DNA from 2 places in the Thalassospira sp. ER-Se-21-Dark genome. Region 2 is predicted to be linked to the other one. Evidence: riboswitches for the same ligand, from Rfam matches in the RefSeq annotation. Region 2 holds a riboswitch; the other holds the start of a gene.
The links. A riboswitch is a leader RNA that binds a small molecule or an ion and turns the genes downstream of it on or off. The one in region 2 is predicted to bind glycine.
Positions count from the first base shown of each region.

Region 1: linked by a shared signal. The riboswitch ahead of gcvT (glycine cleavage system aminomethyltransferase GcvT) and the one ahead of FHI25_RS14825 (L-serine ammonia-lyase) in region 2 are both predicted to bind glycine.

Region 1 is NZ_VDEZ01000001.1:712,087-716,511, reverse strand. Features, by position in the region: gene ispH (4-hydroxy-3-methylbut-2-enyl diphosphate reductase) at 43-990, opposite strand; gene FHI25_RS03150 (hypothetical protein) at 1,247-1,804, shown strand; glycine riboswitch at 1,908-2,006, shown strand; gene gcvT (glycine cleavage system aminomethyltransferase GcvT) at 2,177-3,289, shown strand; gene gcvH (glycine cleavage system protein GcvH) at 3,364-3,735, shown strand; gene gcvPA (aminomethyl-transferring glycine dehydrogenase subunit GcvPA) at 3,739-4,425, shown strand, end outside.
Region 2 is NZ_VDEZ01000003.1:474,136-478,560, forward strand. Features, by position in the region: gene fabG (3-oxoacyl-ACP reductase FabG) at 1-637, shown strand, start outside; gene FHI25_RS14820 (dihydrofolate reductase family protein) at 719-1,252, opposite strand; gene FHI25_RS14825 (L-serine ammonia-lyase) at 1,415-2,854, opposite strand; glycine riboswitch at 2,924-3,045, opposite strand; glycine riboswitch at 3,048-3,153, opposite strand; gene gpmI (2,3-bisphosphoglycerate-independent phosphoglycerate mutase) at 3,427-4,425, shown strand, end outside.

The DNA.
Region 1 (4,425 bases), on a different contig from region 2:
TTCTATCGTCGTCCTGATCTGAAAATAAGCATGTCCGCAGACCTAGCTGGCAAGCTGACGCGGAAGTTTGAAAGTGACATTTTCGTTGGTCAGCGTGATGGTTTCGACCGTCACGTCAAAGCGTTCCCGACAGGCATCAATGACTTCCTCGACCAGGATTTCGGGCGCGGACGCACCGGCCGTGATGCCAAGGCTTGAAATACCGTCAAGCTTCGACCAGTCGATATCCTTTGCCCGTTCGACCAGAACAGACCGTGTGCAGCCTTCGCGTTTGGCGACTTCGACCAAGCGGTTGGAGTTTGAAGAATTTGGCGCGCCAAGGACCAGAATGGCATCGGCCTTTTCCGCGATCAGTTTGACCGCATGCTGGCGGTTGGTCGTGGCGTAGCAGATGTCTTCCTTTTTCGGCACCGCGATTGACGGGAAACGCCGTTGCAGGATTTCAATGATCTTGGCGGTGTCATCAAGTGACAAGGTCGTCTGGGTCACAAAGGCCAGATTTTCCGGATCGCTGATTTCGATGGTCTCGGCGTCTTCCTCGGTCTCGACCAGGGTCATGCTGCCGGGGGGTAACTGGCCCATCGTGCCGATGACTTCGGGATGACCAGCATGACCAATCAGAAGAATATGTTTGCCATCGGCGTGATGACGTTCGGCCCCGCGATGGACTTTGGAGACCAGCGGGCAGGTCGCATCAAGATATTCAAGTTTGCGGGTTTCGGCCGCCTCGGGCACGGATTTCGGCACCCCATGGGCCGAAAAGATCACCGGCACGCCATCGGGAACGGCATCAAGTTCGTCAACGAAAACGGCACCCATATCGCGCAGGCGATTGACCACGAATTTGTTATGCACGATTTCGTGGCGGACATAGACCGGTGCGCCATATTTTTCGAGTGCCTTTTCGACGATCTCGATGGCGCGATCAACCCCCGCGCAGAAACCGCGCGGATTGGCAAGAACGATCCGAAGGCTGGCTTTGTCAGACATGATACAGGTCCGGCTTTCCCAATTGCGTGCGGGCGTTGCCGACGCATTTTTCAAACATTCACGTTACATAACCTGCCTGATCATGCGGTGCAATGACTCTGGGGTAAATGGTCGGTGCGGGTTGGCCGAATTTTTGACGTTTTACACCGCCCAAGGCCGTTCAAGCGGGTTGTGCCGACATCCGCGACAGAATAGACTGCGCGCGGGCCGGTCGTCGCGATGCGGCCCGAAAACATTTGGTTTGATAGAGGCTTGGATGACAATCGGTAACGGACTTCGGCGCGTTTATGCATTGGGTATGGTCTCGCTTGGTGGATTGCTAAGCGCATGCGGCGGTGGCAACCCGTTCGAAGAACAGCCGGTCCCGGTTTGTCCGGCGGCCTATCTGCCAAAGGATACGGCAAAGCTTGTCCAGTTCAGCGGTGCTGGCCGTGATCTGACCGATGTGATCGTCGAAGCCGAATTTACCGGATACCTTGGTGATTGCGGCTACGACCTTGATGACAAGGAACTTGATGTCATCATCAGCCCGATCATTACCGCCGAGCTTGGACCGGCAGCCCAAAACCGTAACGTTCAATTTAAATATTTCGTCGCCCTGCGTGACCCGAACGGCACCTTCATTCAGAAGTCGGTGTTTGACGTTAATATGGCGTTTGCCGACAATCTGAACATGGCCCGTATCCGTGACGAGCAGGTGACCCTGTCGGTGCCGCTGGACGATGTCTGGACCGGTCCGGATTACGAAATCTATCTTGGTTTCCAGCTGAGCGCGGACCAACTTGAGTATAATCGCCGGTTCGGAACCGATTGATTTTATTCGGGTTTGTTTGTTCGAGACGTGGCAGACCGATCATGCCCGAAAAATAGGGGCTGGTCGGTTTGCGCGGAAACCCGTATAACAGAAACATACCCAAATGATGCACGTGGGAGAGGCCGCAGTCCTTATCGGATGAGCGGACGCCGAAGGAGCAACCACCCCGGAAACTCTCAGGCAACAGGACCGCGTGGAGATGGGACTCTGGAAAGCAGGTGACCTGAATTTCTGATCAGGAACACCTCGCCGAAGATGTAAGCAGACCGGCTTCCTACCCCGGATGTGATTCTTTCAGGCTCCAAAGACAGAGGGGGAATGTGGTTGGCCACTGGTCGGCTATATTTCGCAACGATTGTCTTGGAGAACCTGATGGCGGATCACGAATCCGAACTTCTAAAAACTGCCCTTTATGATTTGCATGTGGAACTCGGTGCCAAAATGGTACCGTTCGCTGGCTATGCCATGCCTGTGCAATATCCGCTTGGTGTGAAGGGCGAACATCTTCATACCCGTGCGAAGGCAGGCCTGTTTGATGTGTCCCATATGGGGCAGGTGCGTTTGACCGGTGAGAACCGAGTGGCGGAGCTTGAAAAGCTTGTGCCCGGTGACATTGCCATCCTCAAACCCGGTCGCACCCGCTATTCCGCATTTACCCAGGACGACGGCACGATCCTTGACGATCTGATGATTACCAATGCGGGCGACAGCCTGTTTCTGGTGATCAATGCAGCCTGCAAGGATGATGATATCGTTCACATGCGTGCCAATCTTGGCGATGGTGTATCGCTTGAAGAAATCGATGACCGGGCGCTTCTGGCATTGCAGGGCCCGGATGCGGCCAAGGTTCTGGCACGTTTTGCACCATCGGTTGCCGATCTGAAATTCATGAGCTTTGCCGAAATCGACATCGCTGGCAGTCCGTGCTTTGTGACCCGTTCGGGTTACACCGGCGAAGATGGCTTTGAGATTTCCGTACCCAACGCCGATGCCGAGGCGCTTGCGCGCAAGCTGCTGGCCGAGGACGAGGTCGAGGCGATTGGCCTTGGCGCACGTGACTCACTGCGCCTCGAAGCGGGCCTTTGCCTGTATGGCAACGACATTGATACCACTACGACCCCGGTTGAAGGGGATCTGAACTGGATCATCAATAAACGTCGCCGGGCCGAGGGTGGCTTCAAGGGCGCGGATGTGATCCTTGATCAACTTGAACACGGTGCGGATCGTAAACGTGTCGGCATCAAGCCCGAAGGCAAGGCACCGGCACGTGAACACACCCAGATTCTGAACGCAGATGGCGAAGACATCGGCGAGATCAAATCGGGCGGGTTTGGCCCGACCGTCGATGGCCCGATTGCCATGGGGTATGTCGCGATTGAATTTGCCGAACCGGGTACCAAGGTCGATCTTATGGTGCGTGGCAAGGCGCGCCCGGCCGAGGTGGTCGAACTTCCGTTCGCGCCGCATCGTTATTTCCGCGGTTGAGAACCAGAATTTATCATAGAGAGAGCGGCGCTACGCTGCATTGGCACTGAATTGATCAACAGGGACAATGGAAGATGACTAAGAAATTTTCGCAGGAACATGAATGGATCGAGCTTGAAGACGGTGTGGCAACCGTTGGCATTACCGATTACGCGCAGCAGTCGCTGGGCGATATCGTGTATGTCGAGCTGCCGGAAGTAGGCAAGAAACTGACCAAGGATGGCGACGCCGCGGTTGTTGAATCGGTCAAGGCCGCCAGCGACGTTTACGCTCCGCTCGATGGTGAAATTGTCGAGGTCAACGAAGAGCTTGATGACAATCCTGCACTGGTCAATGAAGCCCCGGAATCCGATGGCTGGTTCTTTAGAATGACACTGACCGATGAATCCCAGCTTGATGAGCTGATGGATGAAGCAGCCTACAAAGACTTCGTCGAAGGCCTTTAAAACATGCGTTATCTCCCACTGACACGCGCTGATCGTGCTGCGATGCTTGATACCATCGGGGCATCATCGGTTGATGAACTTTACTGTGATGTGCCGGACGGCGCGTTGCTTGACGCACCTGTTGATTTGCCATCCCACCTTGGCGAAATGCAGGTCGAACGCGATATGATGGCCTTGGCCGCCAAAAACATGGGCGCATCGAGCGTGCCCAGTTTCCTGGGTGCGGGTGCCTATCGCCACCATGTGCCGGCGACGGTTGATTACGTGATCCAGCGCGGTGAATTCCTGACCGCCTATACCCCGTATCAACCGGAAATCGCGCAAGGGACACTGCAATACCTGTTTGAATTCCAGACCCAGGTTGCCTCGATCACCGGGATGGATGTTGCCAACGCGTCGATGTGGGATGGTGCGACATCCTGTGCCGAAGCGGTTCTGATGGCCTGCCGCGCGACCCGTCGCAAGAAGGCAGTTCTTTCGGGTGGTCTGCACCCGCATTACCGCGAAGTGACCGAAACTTATTGCCAGTATAGCGACACCGAAGTTGCCGGGCGCGATGGGCATCCGGAACATCAGGCAACTGCCGAAGAACTCAACGATCTGATTGATGATCAGACAGCGTGTGTTGTTGTGCAGTACCCGGACGTGTTTGGCCGCATTCAGGATCACACCCAACTGGCTGATCTTTGC
Region 2 (4,425 bases):
GGATGAAATCAAGGCTGCCGGGGGCACCGCCGATATGTTCCTGTGTGATGTCTCGGATTTTGATCAGGTTTCCGCGCTTGCCGACTACACGGCCAAGACCTTTGACGGGATTGATATCCTGTGCGCCAATGCCGGAATCTTTCCACAGGTCAAGATGGTCGATATGACGGCGGATGACTGGGATCAGGTGATGTCGACCAACCTTAAAAGCAGCTTCTTGTGCGTGAAGGCCTGCATTCCCTATTTCGAAAAACTCGGCAAGGGTCGCGTGGTGATCACGTCCTCGATCACCGGGCCGGTTACCGGTTATCCCGGATGGTCGCACTATGGCGCGTCAAAGGCCGGCCAGCTTGGCTTTATCAAGACCGCCGCCATGGAATTGTCGCGCTATAACACGACAATCAATGCCGTCATGCCCGGCAATATCATGACAGAGGGACTGGCCGATCTTGGCGAGGATTATCTGAGCTCGATGGCAAACTCGATCCCGCTGAAACGTCTGGGCAGTGTCGAGGATATCGCCAATGCCGCCCTGTTCTTTGCATCCGATGAAGCGGCCTATATCACCGGCCAGCAGATCGTGGTCGATGGTGGTCAGATCCTGCCGGAATCGCTTGAGGCACTTGAAGAGATCTAAGCCTTCATCCTGCGCCAAAATCGCACAGAAACACAAAGCCCGCATCCGGTTCACCAGATGCGGGCTCGTTTATTTTCGGGCTTAGGCCAAACCGTACTGGCTGCGCACAACACCGGAATTGTATCGCTCGGACGCCAGAAGACGGGGTTTGATGCCCCCGGCGTCACGCCCGAACAACGATATTCCAGAGCCCAGCACTTCCGGGATCGTAAAGATATCAAGCTGATCGGCAAAACCGCCAAACAGGAACTGTGTCACCACACTGCCCCCGCCGACGACCCAGATGTCACCGTCCGCTGACCGCCGGTCGCGCAATTGATCGACCAGTTCGATGATACTCCCGCCATAGGCCTCGGTATTGGCAGGCCGATCTTTGGGCAGGTCGCGTGAAGTCAAAACGATTGTGCGGCGGGCCTCATAGGGCCAGTCGCCAAATTCCATCACCTGATCAAAGGTGTTTCGCCCGATGATCAGCGTACCGACGGAGTCCAGAAAGTCATCAAAGCCGAACTCGGCCGGGTCATATTCCCCCAACCAGTCCACCGCACCATTAGCACGCGCAATGAAGCCATCTAGACTGACCGCGATGTAAATGCGGAACAGTTTTTTGCTCATGTCTATGTCCAACCGATATTGGGGTCTTTGCCCCTATTTTTAGTCGGCAAATCATAGCAAAACACCAACCGCAAGTCGCAAGAAACAAGAACAGAAAACCGTATAATTTACATATCAGATACCCAAAAGCCCGGTTTTCCGCCCTATTCTTAAGAGTTGGGATCAGCACTCGACCACGTTGACATTGACCGCAAGACCGCCCTGGCTGGTTTCCTTGTACTTGCTTTGCATGTCGAGTCCCGTCTGACGCATGGTCTCGATCACCTTATCAAGCGACACGGTATGCTGTCCGTCACCGCGCAATGCCAGACGTGCCGCATTGATCGCCTTGACCGCACCCATGGTGTTGCGTTCGATGCAGGGCACCTGCACCAGACCGCCAATCGGATCGCAGGTCAGGCCAAGGTTATGTTCCATCCCGATCTCGGCAGCGTTTTCGACCTGTTCGGGCGTTCCACCCAGCACGGCACACAGCGCGCCAGCCGCCATTGAACAGGCAACACCGACCTCGCCCTGACAGCCAACTTCGGCCGCCGAGATTGAGGCGCGCTTTTTATAGATCGATCCGATGGCCGCCGCAGTTAAAAGGAATTCACGAATTTTGTGCTGATTGGCGTTGGCACCAAACTTCTCGTAATAACGCAGAACCGCGGGAATAACACCGGCCGCCCCGTTCGTTGGTGCGGTCACAACCCGACCACCTGCGGCGTTTTCTTCGTTCACGGCAAGGGCATAAAGATTAACCCAGTCAATCACTGTTAGCGGATCTCGCAGGCCGGCTTCGGGCTTTTCGGTCAGTTCCTTGTAAAGGTTTGATGCCCGGCGTTTAACATTCAGGCCACCGGGCAAGATACCGTCGGTTTTGATGCCACGGTCAATGCAGTTCATCATCGCGTCGTGAACGCGATCAACAAAAGCGATGGTTTCATCAGAGCTGCGCCAGCTTTGCTCGTTCTCCATCATGATTTCCGCGATGGAGCGCCCCTCGCGCTTGCAGATTTCCATCAGTTCATCGGCGGACGAAAACGGAAATGGCAAGGTGATGTTATCGCCGGAATATTCCGCACCGTGATCGTCACTGGAAACGATAAAGCCACCCCCGACCGAGAAATATTCCTGGGTATGGATTTTCACGCCATCGTGGTCAAAGGCAGTAATGCGCATGCCATTGGGATGCTGCGTCAGGGTTTCGGTGAAATGAAACACCAGATTGGTATCGCGGTTAAACGCAACCGGATACTGCCCGTAAAGCTGCAACTGACTGGTTTCATCAATCGCCTTCACAGTCGGCACAATATCATCAGGATCAATATTGCGCGGGCGCTTGCCATTCAGGCCCATGATCACCGCAGTATCGGTTGCGTGCCCCTTGCCGGTCAGGGCAAGCGACCCATAAAGATCAACCACAACACTGCCGGTCTTTTGCAAAAGATTGCGCGCCTCAAGCTCAAGGCAGAAACGATATCCCGCACGCATCGGGCCAACCGTATGCGAACTCGAAGGACCGATACCAATCGTGTAAAGGTCGACAACCGAAAGGTTGACGTCATGTTGGGATTTCTTTTGCGATCCCGAAGAGGGATCGGTCGCGGGATTTGTCATCAAGGGCCTCCTTCACGGCTCAATAACGCGCTTGTTTTCGCGCTGTTTACGAACCGGTGTTTTTGCCCCCTCTGTCCCTTGACCTGAGATTATCCGCCCTGCCCGATCAAGATCGGCTTGGGGCGTTCATCCTTCGGTGGAAACCTGACCAGCGCTTTCTCCCAGGCGCTTTTTGGTTTCTCTCTCCAGAGCCTCTTCCGTGACGGTCCATCTGCCTGAGAGTGTTTATGAGGCATTGCTCCTTCGGCGCCGTACATCATGCAAATCGCGTGATATCCGAACTCTCCCGTCACGGTGCGAGATAACATTTCTGCCACCTCAGAGGTTCACCGTCAGATTGAACACTATCTGCGTCTTTAGACACTGTCAAAAGAACTGGTTTGCATCTGCAAAATTTTCTGCGGCAGATGCTGTTAAGCAACGGTAATCGTGCTAAATTGCCCGGGTAATTGATGTACCTGTCGTGCGCGAAGACTGACCCACCCTGTCCGCATGGCGGGATTGATAGCGAAAGAGCCCGTAAGTCACCATATTTACGGGACATTCAGCCTTTTCCTTTATCTGTGGGGTTTATGAACGTGACTGTATCGAATTCCGTAAAGCGCCCGCGCCCTGTGGTGCTGTGCATTCTGGACGGCTGGGGTTATCGCGAAGAAAGCAAGGACAACGCTGTCGCCCTTGCCAACACGCCTGTCTGGGATGACCTTTACGCCAACAATCCAACCGGGTTCCTCAAGGCCTGCGGTCTGGATGTTGGCCTGCCCGAAGGTCAGATGGGCAATTCGGAAGTCGGCCACATGAACCTGGGTGCTGGCCGTGTGGTCATGCAGGAACTGCCCAAAATTGACGAGGCCGTCAAAACCGGCACCATCGCCGATACCGACACCGTCAAAAAGATCATCGCCAAACTTTCCGATTCCAAGGGCGTTTGCCATATCGCGGGTCTTCTGTCCGAAGGCGGGGTGCATTCCCATCAGGCCCACATGGCTGCCCTAGCCAAGATCATTGCGAGTGCCGGTGTGCCGGTAAAAATTCACGCCTATCTTGATGGCCGTGATACCGCACCGAAAAGTGCCGCCAAGTTCCTTGAGAAATTCCGCGCCCTGATCGGCGATGCTGATGTTGAAATCGCCACCGTCACCGGCCGTTATTACGCCATGGACCGCGACAATCGCTGGGAACGCGTAAGCCAGGCCTATTTCACCATGGTTCAGGGCAAGAATTACGCCGATGGCCGCGGTGCTGACAGTGCGGAGGCTGCGATTGCCAACGCCTATGAAGCCGGCACCACCGATGAATTCGTTCTGCCAACCGTGATTGGCGATTATGACGGCATGAAGGACGGCGACGGCCTTCTGATGACCAATTTCCGGGCGGATCGCGCACGTGAAATCCTTGCCGCCCTTTGCGCACCGGAATTTGACGGCTTTGATCGCCGCACGCCGGTCAAGTTCGCCGTTCAGGCCGGGATGGTCGAATATTCGTCCGAACATGCCAAATACATGGATGCGATCTATCCGCCGCAGACCCTGCCAAACATCTTTGGCGAAGTGGTTTCCAAGGCAGGTATG